One region of the Brevibacillus sp. NPDC058079 genome, then DNA from elsewhere that is predicted to be linked to it. Evidence: riboswitches for the same ligand, from Rfam matches in the RefSeq annotation. Region 1 holds a riboswitch; the other holds the start of a gene.
What was found. A riboswitch is a leader RNA that binds a small molecule or an ion and turns the genes downstream of it on or off. The one in region 1 is predicted to bind FMN.

Region 1 (10,601 bases):
TTTCAAATGCCCCTGGTACCCAAGCCACGTCTACCTGCTCATCTTCTACGCCATGACGCTTCAGGGCATCGAGCGCCCCTCCGACCAGCTTGCTTACGATCAATTCGTTAAAACGTCCTGCCACAATCCCTACACGCAAACCTGTTCCAACCAAATGTCCTTCAAAAGTTTTCATGCTCATTCCCTCTCCTTATCCGTGCAGATGAAGCAGGTGACCCAGCTTCTCTTGTTTTGTTGATAGGTACTGTTTGTTGTGCAGATGCTCCTGCATTTGAAGCGGCACCCGTTCTTCTACTGTTAATCCGTAACCGGTAAGCCCGCGGATTTTTCGTGGATTATTAGTCAAAAGCCGCATGCGTTGCACTCCTAAATCTCGCAAAATTTGCGCACCGATACCGTAATCTCGCAGATCAGCGGCGAATCCTAGCTTTTCATTGGCCTCAACCGTATCCAAGCCTTCCTCCTGCAACTTGTAGGCACGTAGCTTATTAATCAAGCCAATGCCTCTGCCCTCCTGGCGCATGTACAATAAAATGCCACGTCCGTTCGCTTCGATCTGTTCCAATGCAGCGTGTAGCTGTGGACCGCAGTCGCAGCGATGAGAGCCGAAAATATCTCCTGTCAAGCACTCCGAGTGCACGCGGATGAGAATGGGCTCATCCGGTCCGATCTCTCCCTTGATGAGAGCCACATGCTCTTTACCATCCAGCTCGTTCGTATAGGCCGCCATCCGAAAATCACCGTAGGCGGTCGGAAGCTGCACTTCGATTTCCCTTTTCACCATGGATTCCGTCCGCATCCGATACGCTATCAAGTCTGCGATCGTAATCAGCTTAAGATCAAAGCGGCGTGCGATCTCTTGCAATTGCGGCAGACGTGCCATGGAGCCATCCTCGTTCATAATTTCGCAAATGACTCCCGCCGGTATGCCCCCCGCCAAGCGAGCCAAATCAACTGCCGCCTCCGTATGTCCCGCTCTGCGCAATACACCGCCAGACTTCGCGATTAACGGAAAAATATGTCCCGGTCTACGGAAATCTTCTGCGGTCTTTTGATCATCCAGCATCGCCAAGACAGTCTGAGAGCGCTCATGAGCGGATATCCCTGTGTGTGTACTCCCTTCATCGATGGACACGGTAAAAGCCGTTCCTTGCTTGTCTGTATTGGACTTCACCATCGGATGGAGCTCCAAACGAGTTGCGTGCTCTTCTGTCACCGGTACGCAAACGAGTCCCCTTCCATGTGTAACCATGAAGTTGATCATTTCAGGCGTAGCCGCTTCGGCCATGCAGACAAAATCTCCTTCGTTTTCCCGATCCTCATCATCTACCACGATGACCGCCTTGCCCTGACGCAAATCTTCTAATGCTTCTTCTATGCGATGAAACATACTTTCTCCCTCCTTCTCACGCGAAGCCATTTTCCTGCAAAAAGGCTAGACTGAGCCCGCCAGATTTCTCTGTACCGCCATGGTTTTGATAACCTAACAAACGCTCTACATATTTGCCGATGACATCTGTTTCAAGATTCACCAAGTCCCCAGGTCGTCTGTCTGAAAGACTCGTATTCGCCAGCGTATGCGGAATGATTGAAACGGTAAAACCGTTATCGTTTACGTCCACCACGGTGAGACTGATGCCGTCTATGCAAATCGATCCACGGGCAATAACATACTTCAACAGCTGCGGTTTGGCCTCAATCCGAAACACGACAGCATTCGCATTCACCTCTCGTGAAGCAACCATTCCAGTCCCATCTACATGCCCGGAGACGATATGCCCGCCAAAACGGTCCCCCAGCCGCATCGCTCTCTCCAAATTCACTCGCTGTCCGCTGCGTAATTGCCGCAAGCTCGTCTTGTTCATCGTCTCTGGCATCACATCGACGCTAAACTGACGATTCGTATAAGAAGTAACCGTAAGGCAAATGCCATTGACCGAGATACTGTCCCCGAGCTTCACCCCTTCGAGTACCTGCTGTGCGCGGATGACCAGTCGACTCGCCTGCTCGTTCCCTTGAATCGATTCCAACACGCCCACTTCTTCGACCAGTCCCGTGAACATGCTCTCTCCTCCTCACTTGCTACGTCTGATCCTCCCATTGTGGGTACCCGATGATTTGTACATCACCTTTCCCGATCGGTGCGATCGTCACATTTGTCAGCTGTACCGCTTCTCCCATCGTCGCAAAGCCTTGACCACCGAACGGCGAGGGCGCGCCGCTTCCCCCGATCAGCTTTAGCGCGATATGGCTCACGACCTTTTGAATTGCTCTCGCCTGCAAAAAGGAGCCATTGACTTCCTGCCCGCCTTCCACAAGCAACGAGGTAATCCCCAGCTCTCCCAGCGTATCCAGCACCTTTTCCACGCGAATTGGCGCTTCCGTCGTGATGACCTTTACTCCTCTTACCGCAAGCAGCTTCTGCTTTTCCCTTGGTGCTGCATCTGTCGTAAAGATCCATGTCTTCGTATCTGCATTCTGGACGACACGGGCATCCAGCGGCGTCCGTAAATGACTGTCCAAAATCACGCGAACTGGCTGACTTCCAAAACACTGCTCTTCCTGGCGCGCCGTCAACAGTGGGTCATCAGCGAGAATCGTCCCAACCCCAACCAGGATCGCATCGTGCTGCCTGCGCAGTTCATGCACCTCTGCACGAGCCTCTGCTCCAGTAATCCACCGACTGTGTCCCGAGAACGAAGCGATTTTCCCGTCCAATGTGCTGGCCGTCTTTACCGTTACAAATGGACGTCTGGTCTGGATGTAATGGAAAAAGACTTCATTGAGCGCCTTCGCTTCCTCTTCTCTCACGCCCACCGCCACTTCCATCCCTGCTGCCCGCAGCATCTCCATTCCTCTTCCCGCCACTAGTGGATTCGGGTCGAGCGTCGCTACAACGACACGACTTACATCAGCTGCGATCAGCGCCTCTGCACACGGCGGTGTTTTCCCGTAGTGACTGCAAGGCTCCAGCGTCACGTACACGGTCGCGCCTTGCGCTTTTTCCCCAGCCATCCGCAGTGCGTGCACCTCAGCATGGGGCTCTCCTGCCCGCAGATGCGCTCCCATTCCCACGATGATTCCATCCTTCACAATCACAGCTCCGACCATGGGATTCGGGCTGGTTTGGCCTCTTGCCGATCGTGCCAGTTCCAGCGCCAGATCCATGTACTTGCTGTCCTGTTCCATACCGCACTCCTTTCTGTTCCATCATTCCAGCCAAGCACAACGCAAAAAGCCCTTGAAACCTCAGAACGTTTCAGGGCATAGGGAAAGAAGCCTTACCTCATCCGTTTTTCGAAAAAACAAATGAAGAAAGCACAAAATCTTCTTCCATCCGGACTGTACCGTCGGCTCTGGGTTTTCACCAGATCAGTCGCTGTAAGCGTGGTCAGCGAGTCGCGGGCTCAGACGTACGTACGTCATTACCGCCGGTCAGGAATTTCACCTTGCCCTGAAGATTGTCGCTATGAAGTTTTAACGAAAAACAAAAACGCCCATGAATATTATGCTCAGGGCGTTCAGAAAGAAGCCTTGTTTCTACCGTTTTTTGAAAAAACAGCGAAACAGGCCGTTCCAAATACCTTCTCCCATCCGGACTGTACCGTCGGCCTTGGATTTGCACCAAGTCAGTCGCTATCAACTGCTTACGATAGCGAGTCGCGGGCTCAGACGTGCGTTCGTCATTACCGCCGGTCGGGAATTGCACCCTACCCTGAAGGCTGGTATTCAGTTAGGCAAAGTATAGCACATTTTTCACTATTGTCTGTAATCATTTATTGGAGAAGTGCACTTACTCTTGCTCGCACTCTTCGAGGACCGTCAGGAGTTCTTTCAAATCATTTATGTACGCCTTTGGCACAACACCATTTTGCTCCATGTCCTGCTCATTCCCTTGATAGGCAATAAAAGCGACTTGTCCGTCGCAGGCCGCCTTACCATCGATCCACGAATCCCCGATCATCGCCCAAGCCGAAACAGGCCAATCTGGCTTGCGGCTGCGAATAGAGTGAATGCCCGATGGAGATGGCTTCAAGGTCGTCATCTGCTCGCGGGCGACGATTTCGTCAAAGTAGGAGGCGATTCCCGTCTCGTTCAAAGCCTCCTCTGCAGCGGCATACGCGTTGTTGGTTAGGATATACAGCTGATAGCGGTTCTTTAACTCCTCTAGCACTTCTACCGCGTGCTGCTCCAATACAGCTCCATGCATCCCTTCCTTCTCGATCGCGGTTACCGCATCCCACATCGCTTGCTCCAGCTCTATCGTCATCTGCTCCGCTTTTCTCCCGATCTCAATGAGCTGCGATGCGGTATGCTTTTCCCACTCAAGTGTTGGAGAAACGATCCCATTGTCTGCCCATAGCTGAAAAATAGCCCGCTTCATCTCGGTAAAATTGATCCTGGATTGCAGCAAGGTGTTGTCCATATCGAAAATAATGCCTTTTTGAAAGGTTCTGCTCATTTTGTGCCTCCTTTTTTGACAATACGCCATGCTGGTTCAAGAGTTCACCCATGTGGGGGATACTTCCATTTTATCAAAAAGAGGACCATCCCTCAGTCATTTAATAACTTTTGGGACAGCCCTTTTTGGGTTAGGTATTGTGTTCCTATTGCTTCTTCTTGGCGCTGTCTACTTCATACGGTACATCCTTTGGAACTCCACCAGCTGGCCAGTCTTTTGCCTTTTTGGCAAAGTCTGGACGAGGCTTGGACAAAATATAGGCTGCTAGGTCCGCTGCTTCTTGATCTGTTAACGAGCCTTGCTTGATACCGCCCATTTCCCCTAGAGGCATATTGCGTTGAATGTAGCCAGCAGCTTTGGAAATTCGGGCCATACCTGCACCAATATTGAAGGAGTTATCCCCCCATAGCGCTGGTCCAGTGTTTGGTCCTGTTCCTGAACCATCAGCTGCATGGCATTGCAAACACGATTTTTGAAAGAGGGCTTCTCCATTTGCCACATTCGGTTGAGGTACGCTCTTCATATCGTTTTTCTCTATCCACGGGCGCTCTTTAATTCCTACTGGTACATCTGTTGAGATATATGTCAGATAGGCAACCATCGCTCTCATTTCATCGCTGTTGTAAGGCAATGGCTTTCCGTTCATGCTTCGTTGAAAACAACCATTGATGCGATCTTCAATGGTAAGCACTTTGCCTGACCTTGGAATGTACTGGGGATAGACTGCGGTGACACCCGTTAAAGGGGAGGTCGCATCCATTCCGGCATTACCGTGACAGCTGGAGCAGGAGAGCTTATTCCCTGTGTATTCAGGGATCACTGTGCTCGTTTCATTCATTAACTTATGTCCATACTTAATCGATTCTCCCAATGGCCCTTCTGGCACCTTGTCCATACTAGGCGGGGTGTAGGAATCTAGATTGATCGCTCCAGCTGCCCCACTCGCTGTTTTATCTTTGGCCTCACTCGCTGTTGAGGTGGGTTGAGCCGTCGGCTGTGTAGCACAGCCTGCAAAGACCAGCATCGCCACTACCACCATAGACAGCTTCTTCCAGCCTGTCTTCTCTTTTTTTATCATAGGTCTCACTCCTCCATGTTGATCGTGCATTCACTACAGGAGAGTAGCAAGAGGCGTGCCATACGATAAAAGCAGGAAAACGAACGGCTTGACGCTTCCAAACAGCAAGAAAAAGAAAAGACCATGCCAAAATGTCATGGTCAGTACGCGACAAAATGTCACGGTCGCAGCTCGTACTCTTCGATTTTTCGATACAGGTTGCGTACGCTGATCCCTAGCTTCTCAGCTGTCTTGGTCTTGTTCCACTGCAAAACGTCCAGCACATGCTTGATATGTTCTCGCTCTACATTTTTCAGTAAAAATGCCTCTTCCTCCCCAGTTTCTGCTGATAAAAAGAGCTTCCTATCTGACGGGTTGTGAAGTACTGACTGTTCGTGTGGAAAGAGATCCTTGTCGTCAATTTCCTCTCCTTTTGCCAAAACGACAGCACGTTCGATCATATGAGCCAACTCTCGAACATTCCCCGGGAATGAGTAGGCCAAAAGAGCTGCCTGCGCTTTCACAGAAAGCGGTTTGACTGGATACTTACGCTTAAGTCGATTCAAAAAGAAAGCCGACAGTGGCAAAATGTCCTCTCTTCTCTGGGTGAGAGGTGGAATCGTTATATCCATGACATGCAGCCGGAAATAAAGATCGGATCGGAACGTTCCTTCTTCCACTTTCTTTTCCAGGTCGGCATTGGTAGCAGCAATGATACGAACATCCACCTTGTGCAGAATCGGGCTCCCTATTCGGCGAAATTCGCCGGTTTCCAAAAAACGGAGCAGCTTGACCTGCAAAGGAAAAGGCAAGTCCCCTACTTCATCCAAAAAGAGCGTCCCCAGGTGGGCAATCTCTACCAGTCCCTTTTTCTGTGCAGTTGCGCCTGTAAAGGCTCCCTTTTCGTGCCCGAACAGTTCACTTTCCAGCATCGTTTCAGGTATCGCCCCTAAATTGATCGGTACGAATGCCTCTGATGCTCTCTCACTACATTCATAAATGAATCTCGCGATGACATCCTTCCCTGTTCCACTTTCCCCTTTTAAGAGAACGAGAAAGTCCGTACTGGCTACTCGCTCGGCAGTAGCTAGGACCTCTTTTAGCTTCGGGCTTTCCGCAACGATTTGAAACGTCGTTTTCCCGTTTGTCGATAGAGCTTCCTTCAACTGTTGGTTTTCCTCGGTCAACTGTTGGTTTTCCTCGGTCAACAGCTGTTTTTCGACGGCCTTGGAAATCAAAACCTCCAATTCATTGAGGTTGTAAGGTTTTGTCAAATAATCATAAGCGCCGCGTTTCATCGCTTCGATTGCAGTTTCGATAGTTCCGTGTCCGGTCACAACAATGATTTGAATGGCAGGAGAGGTTTCCTTGCACCATTGCAGAAAAGAGAGACCGTCCATCCCGGGCATTTTCAAATCAAGCAGAATGACATGAATCGTTTCGCTGGTTACCAGCTGCTGTGCACTGATTCCGTCAGATGCTTCCAGCGTGGTATATCCTTTTCTCTTTAATCGACTGGTTAATAGATGGCGGAAATCTGCTTCGTCATCAACGATGAGTATACGTGTGTCAGCGTGCATCTTTTGTTCATTTCCCCTTTGCCGACGGCAGGATGACCGTAACAGTCGTGCCTTTGTTTGGCGTACTTTCGATCTCGATTTCTCCGCCTAAATTCGTCACAATCCCGTAGCAGACCGAAAGCCCGAGACCAGTCCCTTTGCCAGGAGGCTTGGTTGTATAAAAGGGCTCCAAAACATGGGGCAAATCTGCTGCGGGTATACCGCATCCATCATCTCTGATCCACAGACGGATTCGATCATTCGATGGAGAATCAGTTGCGATCTCAATATTTCCTCGCTCCTGGGTCGCGTACAATGCATTGGTTAACAGATTGAGCAAGATCTGCTGAAGTTGTCCAGGCGTAGCGAGAAGAAACGGAGCAGAGGCCAATAGAGACTGGCTTACCGTTACCTGTTTGACACGTATTTCATGGGACAGGAGAATGAGAATGTCTGATAACACTTGATGAATATCTACTTTTTCTACGGTAATTGGTGATTTCCCCGAAAAGTGCAGCAATCGGGTCGTAATTTCCTTGCAACGGTTAATTTGTTTGTCCATCGTGTCCAAGTATTGGGTAAGCTCTCCTGTATCCTGTAACTCTCGAATATCCTCGTCCACGAGACGGTCTCGCAAGTCTTGTCCATACAACGACAGAATACCTAGTGGATTATTGATTTCATGAGCAATGCCCGACGCCAAGAGTCCAATAGCAGCGAGCTTGTCTGCTTGTGCGATAGCGGCTTCTAGCTCTCGTTTCTCCGTGATGTCCTCGATGACCTCCAGAAAAGCAGACGATTCTTTCTCCGGATGCAGAGGGAAAACCTGATGTCGATAAGAACGGACACGTCCATCCTGATCGACTCTGGAGGAAATAAGGTCTGTCTGCCTTTGGTTTACCATTTGTCGCGTTCGGAGCATGCAACTACTGCATGAACTGAATTGCTGACCAATCGTCTGAAGGCAGTCTTTCCCCAGAAGATGAGCCGCATCCTGAAACCACGCCGACGCTGTTTGATTAATCCAGCGAATGCGAAAAGATTCATCTACGAGAATCAACCCCATCCCCATACCACTGACGACGAGATCAAGCCGTTTCTTTTCTTCGAGAAGCTGATTGGTCTTCATCTCCAGATTCTGTGCCATTTCATTGCAGGACGCTGCTAGCCTGCCAATTTCATCTGAGGTCGTCACTGGTATTCGTACGGATAAGTCGCCACCTGCGATTTTTTGCACAGCTGATTCGATCTTTTCCATTAATCGGCTAAACGAGACAGAGAATACAATGCTAATCCCCAGAACGATAAGTGCGATGAATAAGGTCGTAAAGAGCAGAGATTGTTCCAATTTTGAAAAGGCAGCAAACGCCGTTTGACTCGACTGCTCCAGCATAATGACCCAATGTGTGACAGAAGAGCGCATGGCATAGTTGACCATGACATCTCCATTGGAAGCTTGATACGTACGGATAACAGGCTTGTCAGTTCGATCTGGTAGTGTCCAGGAGGGAGGAACCGCTTGTTCATAATAGGTCAAAGAGCCATCAGAAGGCTTGCCCAGCATAAACGGATCGGCAAACACGTCGCTTTCCCCATCTGTGACGAATAAATAGGCCTCGTTTTCATATCGAGCTCGCAGTGTGACTTGTTCGAGCAACTGTTTTACATTGAGCTTTGCGTACATGCCGCCTTTTACACCGTTGGCAGATACATGAGGGATCGCTACAGTTACCAGCAGCTTCCCTTCTGCTGATCGGACAATGCTTCCGATGTATGTTTTTCCCGACTGGATGGTTGTAAGAAGTTGCTTGTCTCGCTCCCTCGGTGTGTCCAGCTTTTGATGTTTCCAGCGATTCAGCAAATACTGCGGCTCTCCATCCTGATTAAAAAGCGCGACTTCCTCCATGTAAGGAGAAGTTTTCAATAACGTATTCAGCAAAAAATAAGCATCCTCATCATTAGGGCGTTCATTGAGAAAACGCTGCTGAACCACTTGCATGGATTGGGACGTATGTAAAAAAAGCATGTCTAACTGCGCCAACGTATTTTCCACGTAGATTTGATTGGCTCTGTCTACCTCTTCTCGAACCTTCTCTTTACTGGTATGCAAATTGATATAGCCAAGAATCAGAAAAGGGATGATGGACATGCATAGCCCAAACAGGAGCATTTTTGTCTTTAGTCGATTGATGCGCGGTAGTCTGCTCCCCCTCATTTGTTCCTCACTCCATACCATTCTTGTGCCAGTGACCACTGTTGATCGGTTACGGTAATAGGAAGCTTGGACAGGGAAGTGGCATTGACAACTAACCGTACGTCATCCGGCCATTCGATTGACAGATCTGTAGGAGGGACTCCATCCAACACCCGAGCCACCATATGAGCAGCCTGCATGCCTTGTGCATGAAAAGAAACGCCGTAAGCGGCATACAAACCAGCCTTCACCTGCTCGGGATAAGAGCCCATGACAAACAATTGCTTATCGATCAAAAGAGGTAAACAATCGGTAATCGCGTCTTCCAGAACATAGCTAGGTAAAGGAAGCATGGCGTCGTATTCTCCTGGAGAGAGCGTACTGAGCAACTGCTCCAATTCTTTTGGGGAAGCAACCTGCTTCACGTGCAAGCGAACACCAAGCAAGGAAGCAGCTGACCCTGCTTCTAAGATGGCTTGCTCTGTCGTAGGAGCATGAGAATCGGCAATGATCAGAATGCGCTTGGCATCAGGCAACAAACGAGTTGTCAGCTCCAATCTTTTCCCAATCACATTCATTTGGCCATTGCTGATTCCACACGTTACCGTCCCCTCGGTCTCAACAAGAGGTAGCTCGACCAATGAAGCGACACCAATAAAAACAACGGGAACCGTCGTTGACGCCTGTTGAATCAAAAAGGTCTCGTGCGCCCCTGTCGTGACGATTACATCCGGCTTTTTTGAAATCAAGCCCTGGACAAGGGAACGCTCCTCTTCTAGCGTCTGAACCTTATTCAAATAAACGGGCACATACTGAACGCGTGCTCCTTCACTGAGACCTAACGATTGCAATCCAGCCTTTAATCCAGCTACTTTATCTTTTCTATCCTCATTGGCAATCACAATTCCTATCGTGTAAAGATCGACGTCCTGTTTTTGCTGACTACTGGACCAATCGAGCAGAGTTCCTGCCACTAACAAGATGAGAAAGAGGATTTTCCTTTGTTTCTTCATAGGTATCACATCCATCTCTCATCATAGCGGCAAATGATTGCAGAAAATGTGAATAATTAACAAACCTTGGTCAATGAATACGGATTGATCTAAATAATATGTTTTTCATATTAATCATGATCATTTTATATATTATTCATATTTAATGATACTTGTTATAATCTGTTTAAATTTGGAAGGAGGAAGGACTTCATGGAATATCGGAGACTTGGCAAAAGCGGCTTGTCCGTGAGCGAAATTGCATTGGGAAACTGGATCACTCACGGTGCTCAAGTAGATGACACCACAGCACAAGCCTGCGTACATGCTGCATTGG
Region 2 (10,601 bases), on a different contig from region 1:
GCGATACCTTCAAGTGAAACCGTCACCTTCTCCCCTGTATCACGACGAGCCAGAATTACTTGACCATTTTCCACGTCACGCGGGCCGAGCTCCAGACGTAGAGGAACCCCGCGCATTTCCCACTCATTGAACTTCCAGCCTGGTGTTTCTTCACGAAGATCAGCACGGACACGCACGCCTGCGGCCTTGATCTCGTCAAAAAGTGGATCAAACGCCTCCATGACTTTCTCGCGCAGCTTCATCGGACCGACTGGGATCATAATAACCTGTGTCGGAGCCATGCGAGGCGGCAACACTAGACCGCGGTCATCGCCATGCACCATGATCATCGAACCAATCAGTCGTGTAGAGGTTCCCCATGATGTGGTGTGAACGTACTTGAACTGATTGTCACGATCCAAAAACTTAATTTCAAAGCCGCGCGCGAATTTATCGCCCAAATAGTGCGAGGTGCCCGCTTGCACTGCTTTGCCATCCTTCATCATCGCTTCAATGGAATACGTGTCAACAGCACCGGCAAAGCGTTCACTCGGTGTTTTTTGTCCCTTCCAAACCGGAATGGCCAGCTCCTGCTCGACGACCTCTCGGTAAATCTCCAGCATTTGCATCGTTTCCTGACGAGCTTCCTCCTCTGTCGCATGTGCCGTGTGGCCTTCCTGCCAGAGAAATTCTGATGTCCGCAAGAACGGCATCGTCCGCTTTTCCCAACGAAAAACGTTTGCCCATTGGTTGATTAATACAGGCAGGTCGCGGTAGCTCTGAATCCATTGGCTGTACATATGTCCAATGATCGTCTCGGAGGTTGGACGTAGCGCGAGCTTTTCCTCTAACGGCTCGCCCCCAGCCTCTGTTACCCAAGGCAGCTCTGGATTGAAGCCCTCGATATGCTCTTTTTCTTTTTGAAAGAAGGACTCGGGGATCAACATCGGGAAATAGGCATTGCGATGCCCTGTCTCCTTGAAACGTTTATTCATCGCCTCTTGAATTCGCTCCCATAGCTCAAAGCCATCCGGCTTGAACACGATGCAGCCGCGTACCGGTGTGTAGTCCATCAAATCCGCCTTTTTGATGGCATCGATGTACCAACGCGAAAAATCCTCCGATTGCGGTGTAATTTCTTTTACAAACGCTTTGTCCTCTTTCATCCGTCTACGCTCCTTTTTGTTCTTACGTAAAATGCAAAAAATCCCCCATCCCAAAAAGGGACGGAGGATCAACTTCCGCGGTACCACCCTGATTGACTACAGCATACGCCATAGTCCTCTCGATAACCCGATAACGGTGGGCATCCGGCTAAGCTCTTCACCAGCGGCTTCAGGATGGGGTGCAGTTATCCTTTACGTATCAGCCTTCCAGACTAGGGCCGACTCTCTGTCACGTGGGAATAGCTGCGGGTCCTTTCATAGCCTTTTGTGACTATCTATTAACTAAACATATTAGCGAGTCACATCGTGGTTGTCAATTGTTGGTACGCGCAGCGATTCTTGAGCCGAGCTTCACGTAGATCGGATACGCAACCACTGAAATCATAACACCTTTGAAGAGATTGAATGGGACGATTCCGTACAGTACCAATGACCAGATACTTGTCGCATTGAACATGGTCAAGAGCTGTTCAATCGGCATTTGATAAAGCACAGCGTACGCAGGCAACAGCACATAAGCATTTGCCACAGCCATGACAATCGTCATCAAAATCGTTCCCAGAGCGAGACCAGTCAGGAAGCCTTTTTTGCCTTGGCCCAGACGCTGCATGTAGACAGCCGCAAAAATAAAGCTTGATCCTGCTACGACGTTTGCGAGTTCACCGATCAAAAGACCGTCTGTATTTTTGAAGAGCATATGCAGTGTATTTTTCAGTACCTCGATAATAACGCCGGCTACTGGTCCGTACATGAGTCCCCCGATCAATGCCGGGAGTGTACTGAAGTCGAGCTTCAAAAAGCTTGGCATCAGCGGAACAGGAACCTCGAGATACTGCAGAATAAATGCAACGGCCGCCAGCATGGGAATCGTCACCAGCTTTTGGGTTGCACGTGTGCGCGAAGAATGCAGCGCTGTTTCTTTCATGTTTACCATCTCCTCATTTTTCTACTCCTTCTTGAGGAATGGCAACAGTCGTTGTAAGCTCACACGTCTTGTTACACAAACAGAATAAACCCTGTGGCTATAAGTTCCACAGGGCATTTGCAAGCGTATGACAAACCATGCACAAATAAAAGGTACAAGAAACTAGAGGGCTGGCCTCTACGTTCTCATCCCGTTTGCACAGGCAAACAAGCACGTGTGATAAACGTACTGTCGTCATCCTTCTCCCATCCAGACTGTACTGTCGGCTCTGGAATCACACCAGATCCTGCACTCCGTCGCTACTTTCAGCTCGGGAGGCTCGCGGGCTTAACATGCATAAAGCATGATCACCGCCGGTCGGGAATTTCACCCTGCCCCGAAGGAATGTGTAGTTGTATACAGCATATTATACTGCTGTTTTTTGATTTGACAATAGAGGAAACTGCCAGCTCGACACTTTTTGTTTATTTTTCCTATTTGTTTAGTAGGGATAAAGGTGATCAGCTTGGTTGTTACCTTGACCAAAAAGAAATAGACCGCTCTTGAGTTGACAGCTCTGCGGTCTATTTCACAACATAGTATTGAGCCGCACCCCTTTGCGGGAAGCGCCTATTGTATCGACCGTTTCGGTTGCAGCCGGGACGGTCTTTTTTTACTTTATGCTTTTAGATCTCGTTACATCCAATATTACCACAACGACTTTGGATTATAAATCATCAAGAATCGCTATTTGTATCAATACGCCCCTATGAACCCGCTCCCCGATATTTCGTGACTCCCCAGTTCCAGACTAACAGCCCAATCCCGAAGAAAATAACAGCCACTACCGGCGTCATTGCCGCATATGTGTACCAGACTTCCTTGCGCAAAAAGTAAGCCGCTGGATAAACACCCACGAAGGCAAACGGCAGCACGTAGGTGAGCACAAAGCGAATCGCCTTGTTGTACACGTCTACCGGATAGCGCCCATATTGCTGGATGTTGTAAATCATCGGGGCAATCCCTGTCCGCGAGTCGGAAAAGAAGCTAACCGCAGCAATCGCAGTATACACGCCACCGTATATCAGTGCCCCGCTGATCGAGAGCCCGATAAAGATGAACACGTCGTACCAGTAAAACGACAAATCGAGTTGAATGGCAGCATACCCCATGATGATGATCCCGGTTATGACTCCAAAAATACGGTCTGGTGCAATCGACTCGAGACACACCTGTGCCAGATTGTGAATCGGTCTCGTCAGGATGCGATCCATCTCGCCCCGGATGATATACCTTTCGTTGAAGTCCCAAAAACCGAAGAACATCGAGAACAACGCGTATGGAACCAAAAAGAAACCATAGATAAAGATAATCTCGTCACGCGTCCAATCCCCCATAAGCGGAACATGCGTGAACACGACAATAATAAAGACCAGATTGATCAACTCAGAAACCAGATTGGACACAAAATCCCCGATAAAATCCGTTCGATAGGCAAGTCTCGTCTTGAAATACTGACTCAGGTAGTCGGCAAAAATACTGAAAATATGTCTCATGTTTTGCATGCTCTACCCTCCTTGCACAACCAGCTTGTTGCGGGCAAGACGCCACATCACCAAGATGGGAACCAGTATGACAAACATCCAAATGACCTGAAAACCGATCAATTCCCAGGAACGCTCCGTTGTAATCGCACCTGTGAAGATCAGGCTCGGATAGTAGTTGACCGCCTGAAATGGGAGATAACCCATTACCGTTTGCGCCCAGCCCGGGAAAAAGCTGATCGGCAGCACGAGACCAGACAACAGATCCACCACGACCCGCTTGGCTCGCATCATGCCATCGTTTCGGAACAGAAAGAAAGTCAGCAAGCCTGTTACCAGATTGATTTGTGTATTGATCAAAAACGCACACATCAAGCTGATCAAATAAAGCCCCCATCCAGTCGCTGTCGCCGGGAAGCTGAATGGAATGATCAGGCTGATAAGGAAGATCCCTGGACCCGCGAAAAAGAGAAAGCGAAAGATCCCTTCCCCAAACGCCTGCGCCGTTTTCACGGACAAGTAATTATAAGGGCGTATCATTTCGATCGCGACCTTGCCTTCTCGGACGTCCTGGGCTATTTCTGTATCGATGTTGTTAAAATAAAACGCCCGCGACATCCAAGCAATCGCAACGTAGGAAGTCATCTGTTCCACCGTAAGCCCGCCCAGCTGCTGCTGGCCTCCGTAGATTGCTCCCCATAAAAAGTAGTACGCACCGATGTTAATCGCGTAGATAATGATCCCGCTGTAATAGTTCACACGATAGGCAAGCATCGTCAAAAACCTCATGCGGATGAGTTCCATATAAAGCTTACGCATGGCTAGCTACCTCTTGGTCTGAGGAATAAATGTTGCGAACGATATCCTCTGTGCTCGTCTCCTCAATTTTCACATCGCTGACTTCAAACGATGACATGACTGTCGACAAAACAAAGGGCAGCATTTCCTGACTTCGCGCTACTTTTACACTAAGGGTAAAATCATTGATTTGCTTGATCTCACAAGGCATCTCTCCCAATGCCTGACGAAGTGCGGCTGTTGAAGTGCGCTTTTTCATTTGGAAGGACACCTCTGTGCCATTGCCCCATTTTTCCTTGAGGTCATTCAGCAAGCCATCGAAGATCAGCTTCCCTTTGTCCATGACAAGCACGCGTTTACAGAGTGCTTCGATGTCTGACACATCGTGAGTCGTCAACAAGATCGTCATATTTTCCGTCTCATTCAGATTGCGGAGAAACTCACGGATTTTTTGCTTAACGAGCACATCGAGTCCAACTGTCGGTTCATCGAGAAACAGTAGACGTGGCTTATGAATCAATGAAGCTGCCACTTCACAGCGCATCCGTTGTCCGAGACTCAACTTGCGTACTGGCTGACTGACGAACGGAGAAATATCCAGCTCCTCAATCAAACGCTCCAGCCACTTTTCTCCTTCTGCATCGTCAACCTTATAAACACTTTTCAACAGACGGAAGGACTCTAGCGGAGATAGGTCCCACCAAAGCTGAGAGCGCTGCCCGAAAACAACTCCGATGGATCGAACATACTCTTCACGCTGCTTGAAAGGCACATAGCCGTTAATGACGATTTCACCGTCGCTCGGGGTCAAGATACCTGTCAGCATCTTGATCGTGGTCGATTTTCCGGCACCATTTTCCCCAATCAGCGCGAACATTTCCCCTTCCTCTACTGTAAAGGAAAGGTCATCCACCGCATTTACCGTCTTGTACTCCCGACTAAACAAATCACGAAAAGCACCACCAAGGCCCGGTCTGGACTGATGGATGCGGAAATCCTTTTGTAAATGATTTACTTGAATCATGGAAAACCGTCCTTTTTTCTTCGCTTAAATACCATTTGTAGTGTATATGAGCCAATCGATTTGTGCAAAAGGCAAACTGCACCAAACTGTTAATGAAGATTAAGGATCATTCCCGTTTTGTCGTCTGACTTTTTGAAGCGGATATAGCGTATGCATTCGGGATCTTTGTTTTCCAGAGAGATGAGATCGTCTGTATAACGTTGCAGCCCTTTATGTACGATTGGCAGGACCGTCTCTTCCCACTTCGGCTGTGCTTCACCTAAAGCTCTCGGCATGAAAAGACCATCCGTTGCCAGCACCAATGCCTTCACGCCAACTCGATTGATGCGTCCATACTCGATAAAATCCCGACAGGCAACATCGCCATTCAATACGCCATAGCCTCCTGGTCCATTCGCCTGATAGCGGTTATGGATCAGGATGTCCATACATCGTTCGTACAGCTCTGTTCGGGTACACAATCCTTCTTTGATTCCTTCTTCCCACTTCGCCAAGGCTGCCTGTTCCAAATGGCTGACTTGCGTATGTGTCAGGGGTCGCACAGTCTCATCATCATAAACGACAAATATCATGCAATCTCCCAACTGCGCGTACTCGATATGGGCATCTCCTACACGGACGACTGCACAGGCCGCTCCCCACAATGCTTCCTTTTTCTTAAGATCGATGCCGCTTTGCTGCATATGCTCCTGAAGTGCTTCGTTTATCGTCTCCAAATAATCGTGCAAAGCTACATCCTCCGGCATTGCTTCCAGCTGCTTTTTTACGAGCTCTGCAGCGATAGCTCCACCTGTCTGTCCTGCTGCGTTCTCATACGGGATCAGCGACGTAATGCCGTCGATGACCGCATACACATGCTTGACCTGCTGAATCACATAGGCGTCCTCATTGCTTTTGCCGCTTCCTTTCATGGAGATGCACTCAAGTTTCATGATGACCCCGCCTTTACCCATGGAGTGATTTGCTTGAAAATTGTATCATTTTTCCTTTTCTTCATCTATAGCTCTCCGTTCATATCCAGTTGTTGAACAGCTGTGGTAAGATAATGAAGGACTTTTTCCAAAAGAGGTAGTTCCAACAGAAAAGAGGGAATATGCATGAAACGTGAACGATCCGCGCAACTGCACGAGGAAGCACTCGACGTCATTCTAGGCGGGGTGAACAGCCCTTCCCGCTCTTTCAAGGCTGTAGGCGGGGGAGCACCCGTAACGATGGAACGTGCCCAGGGCGCGTATTTCTGGGACGTGGACGGCAATCGATATATTGACTATTTAGCAGCATATGGCCCCATCATTACTGGCCATGCACATCCACATGTGACCAAAGCGATTTGCGAAGCAGCTGCCAACGGAACCCTGTACGGTACTCCTACTCCATGGGAAATTACCTTCGCAAACATGATCCGCGAAGCAATCCCTTCGATGGAGCGCATTCGTTTCAATAACTCCGGTACAGAAGCAGTCATGACCTGCATTCGTGTAGCACGTGCCTATACCGGTCGTGTCAAAATCATCAAATTCGCAGGCTGCTACCACGGCCACTCTGATTTAGTGCTCGTTGCTGCCGGCTCCGGACCATCTACCTTGGGGATTCCGGACAGTGCAGGTATTCCACAAAGCATTGCCAGCGAAGTCATTACCGTACCTTTTAATAATATCGAAGCATACGCAGAAGCTATGAGCAAATGGGGAAGCGAAACGGCTTGCGTCCTCGTTGAGCCGATTGTCGGCAACTTCGGTATCGTGGCACCTGAGCCTGGCTTCCTGGAAGAGGTTAACCGCATCACTCACGAAGCAGGCGCGCTTGTTGTCTACGATGAAGTGATTACGGCCTTCCGCTTCAGCTATGGTGGAGCACAAAACCTCCTCGGAGTCGAGCCTGATCTGACTGCATTGGGCAAAATTATCGGTGGCGGTCTGCCAATAGGCGCTTATGGCGGACGTCGGGAAATCATGGAGCAAGTCGCCCCACTCGGACCTGCGTATCAAGCAGGAACAATGGCTGGTAATCCTGCTTCCATCCGTGCGGGAATTGCTTGCCTGGAAGTATTGAAGCAGCCGGGCGTGTACGATGAATTCGAACGATTGGGTGCCATGCTTGCGAACGGAATCATCGAAGCGGCAAACAAACACGGCGTAACCATCCAGCTCAATCGTGTAAAAGGGGCATTGGCAGTTTACTTTACGGACGAGCCTGTTCATGATTATGATGCAGCTCAGAAAGCGAATGGAGAAATTTTTGCCCGCTTCTTCCAGCTGATGCTGAATGAAGGTGTATGCCTGGCACCATCTAAATATGAAGCTTGGTTCGTGACGACAGCTCATACAGAAGAAGACATTCAATACACCATCGCAGCTGTAGACCGCGCCTTTTCTCAGCTGTAAACCATTCCCACGTCCTTTCGCATCCGTCCAAGGAAATAATAAGCCTGTTCGCGATTATGTTTTCGAGGAGGATATTTCGGTGTCCAAAGGTGAAAAATCATATCCGCAGGCTCCTGAAAAGACGTTGGATTCCAAAATGAGCAGTAAAATGCTCGAAGTGACCGGCTTTCAAAACCCGCGAAAAACCGAGCATCACAAAACCCAAAATCACGATAGGTAAACATCAAAACAGACACATTCCCAATCATGATGACGAGGAATGTGTCTGTTTTTTTCGCATACAGCAACATTGTCAATAATGGTCAGAGATTGTACAATAAAATAGTGAAACTGTCATAGGACTTATTCGTATACATGAATATGGGACAGAATGAAGTAGTAAGGTTACATGTATGGCTTAGCAACATTTCGTTTTCATAGATTACAACGAGGAGTGAGTGTGGAATGTTTTTCCATCCTATGGATTTCCTGATTCTGATTGCATTCGGACTGTCGCTCTGGGCACAGTTCCGTGTGAAAGGAACTTTTAACAAATTCGCCGAAGTTCCTACCTCCTCCGGTATTACCGGTGCTGAGGCCGCCCGCCGCATGCTCGATGCGAACGGCTTGACGAACGTTCCTGTTCAACATATCCCAGGTACATTGACTGACCACTATGACCCGACTGACCGTGTCGTACGCCTGTCTGATCCTGTATACTTCGGCAACTCGATTGCCTCTCTGTCCGTTGCTTGTCACGAGGTTGGCCATGCGATTCAGCACAAGGTCTCGTACCCAATGCTGGTAGCACGTCATCGCATTTTCCCAGTAGTCAACCTGGTGTCCGGTGTGGCGCCGTTGCTGCTGTTGGCTGGCTTCTTCTTTAAAATGGCTGGACTCTTGCTCATCGGAATTATCTTCTTCTCCGGAGCAGTTGCCTTCCAACTCGTCACTCTGCCTGTCGAGTTTAACGCAAGTAGCCGTGCGAAAGAACTGATGCTTAAAATGGGCTTCATCCGCAATGAAGAAGAGCGTGGCGCAAGCAAAGTCCTGGGCGCAGCCGCTCTCACGTACGTAGCTGCCGCTCTGATCTCTGTTCTGGAGTTGGCGAAATACATCATGATTTTCCGTAGCTCTGACGACTAATCCTTTAAACGGAACTACAAAGGTACAGCTCTCTCACATGGGAGGCTGTACCTTTTTTCATAAGGCTACGTTACAATAAGACGGGGGGTTTTGCACATGCGAATTGGAATCATTGGACTAGGTAGTATGGGTCAAATGTTGGTGAAATCACTCTGTAAAAGCGGTGTGATCCAGCCCGAGCATATCACCGTCTTCAATCGAACAAGAGAAAAGGCTGAAAATCTGCAAGCATCGCATGGCATTCTCATAGCTGAAAGTGCGCAAGAGGTGTGCAACCAGGCAAATCTGGTCTTTCTCTGCACAAAGCCACTGGATATCCTGCCTGTACTGCGTGCGTTATCTATCCCTGAAAGTGTACATATCGTTTCTGTGGCAGCAGGTGTTAGCCTCGATGATTTGGAAACCGTTCATGCTGGTGCCGTAAGCAAGGTAATTCCTACAGTCACTTCGCAAGAGCTGCATGGTGTATCGTTATTTACATGCAGCAGTCGAACAAGTGCAGAGGATCGTAATGAGCTACTCACTCTCCTGTCTTCCATTAGTCAATCACAGGAAGTGTCCGAGGTCGAGATCGAAACAGCGACGATCCTCACCAGCAGCGCACCAGGACTGATCGCAGGGATTCTTGACTCGTTCGCGCAGGCAGCCGTTCGCAAAACACCAGAGCTTGACCTCGATACTGCGAGAAGCATGCTGGTGGAAACGATGCTGGGAACCGCTCTTTTGCTCAAAAACGAACAGCTTAGCTTTGACCAACTGATTGAACGTGTTGCTACCAAAGGTGGCATTACCGAGGAAGGCTTGCGTGTTCTTGACAAGACGCTTCCTTCTGGATTTGACGAGTTGTTTGCCATGACAGAATCCAAGCACGCTGCTTTAAAGATACTTGTCCAACAACAAATAAAAGCATAAATCGCGGATAGGAGAACAAGACGATGATCATCGGTTGGATTGGTTTGGGAAACATGGGCATTCCAATGGCTAGCAATCTGCTGGCTGCTGGCTATGACGTACGTGTTTGGAATCGTACACCAGGAAAAGCTGCACCATTGGTGGCATTGGGTGCGAAAGAGACTGCGACTTTGTCTGAGGTGGTAGCACAAAGCGATGTACTGTTTACCATGGTAAGTGACGATGATGCCGTAAAAGCAATCTATACGGGCTCAGATGGTCTCTTGAGTCTTCCCGTGCAAGGAAAGCTGGCGGTGGACATGAGCACCATTTCACCGGATACTTCCCGTTTTCTTGCCGAGCAGGCCAAACAGGCTGGGCTGCGCTTTCTCGATGCACCTGTCTCTGGCAGTGTAGGACCTGCAAAAGAAGGGAAGCTCGTCATCATGGTAGGCGGCGAGCAAGCGGATTATGACGTAGCCAAGCCGATGCTGGACAAGCTAGGCAAAGCAGCATTTTATCTAGGACCAAACGGTGCTGGCACATCTGCCAAGCTGGCGATCAATCTGTTACTTGGCATTACGGTACAAGGTGTCTCTGAGACATTGCTGTTCGCTCGCTCTCTCGGCATTGGCACAGAACAGATGCTGGACATCATTTCCGAGAGCGCCGTGGGAACCCCTTTAATCCGCGCAAAAGCAGCCTCGATCCTCTCTGACGACTATCCGGCTGCCTTTGCCCTGAAGCATATGGCCAAAGACCTTCGACTAGCGCATGAAGCAGGCG

Region 2: another riboswitch for FMN. It lies ahead of ACFVS2_RS18180 (ECF transporter S component); the one in region 1 lies ahead of ribD (bifunctional diaminohydroxyphosphoribosylaminopyrimidine deaminase/5-amino-6-(5-phosphoribosylamino)uracil reductase RibD).

The regions. Positions count from the first base shown of each region.
Region 1 covers NZ_JBHVSO010000004.1:221,732-232,332, forward strand. Annotated here, with positions in the region: gene ribH (6,7-dimethyl-8-ribityllumazine synthase) at 1-175, opposite strand, end outside; gene ACFVS2_RS14280 (bifunctional 3,4-dihydroxy-2-butanone-4-phosphate synthase/GTP cyclohydrolase II) at 191-1,390, opposite strand; gene ACFVS2_RS14285 (riboflavin synthase) at 1,407-2,063, opposite strand; gene ribD (bifunctional diaminohydroxyphosphoribosylaminopyrimidine deaminase/5-amino-6-(5-phosphoribosylamino)uracil reductase RibD) at 2,083-3,189, opposite strand; FMN riboswitch at 3,322-3,466, opposite strand; FMN riboswitch at 3,579-3,727, opposite strand; gene ACFVS2_RS14295 (HAD family hydrolase) at 3,794-4,462, opposite strand; gene ACFVS2_RS14300 (c-type cytochrome) at 4,608-5,540, opposite strand; gene ACFVS2_RS14305 (sigma-54-dependent transcriptional regulator) at 5,699-7,099, opposite strand; gene ACFVS2_RS14310 (ATP-binding protein) at 7,107-9,293, opposite strand; gene ACFVS2_RS14315 (ABC transporter substrate-binding protein) at 9,290-10,285, opposite strand; gene ACFVS2_RS14320 (aldo/keto reductase family protein) at 10,478-10,601, shown strand, end outside.
Region 2 covers NZ_JBHVSO010000006.1:10,823-21,423, forward strand. Annotated here, with positions in the region: gene proS (proline--tRNA ligase) at 1-1,145, opposite strand, end outside; gene ACFVS2_RS18180 (ECF transporter S component) at 1,459-2,070, opposite strand; FMN riboswitch at 2,304-2,458, opposite strand; gene ACFVS2_RS18185 (ABC transporter permease) at 2,817-3,614, opposite strand; gene ACFVS2_RS18190 (ABC transporter permease) at 3,618-4,412, opposite strand; gene ACFVS2_RS18195 (ABC transporter ATP-binding protein) at 4,405-5,415, opposite strand; gene ACFVS2_RS18200 (protein phosphatase 2C domain-containing protein) at 5,505-6,347, opposite strand; gene ACFVS2_RS18205 (glutamate-1-semialdehyde 2,1-aminomutase) at 6,513-7,799, shown strand; gene ACFVS2_RS18210 (hypothetical protein) at 7,879-8,019, shown strand; gene ACFVS2_RS18215 (zinc metallopeptidase) at 8,244-8,924, shown strand; gene ACFVS2_RS18220 (pyrroline-5-carboxylate reductase family protein) at 9,021-9,836, shown strand; gene ACFVS2_RS18225 (NAD(P)-dependent oxidoreductase) at 9,860-10,601, shown strand, end outside.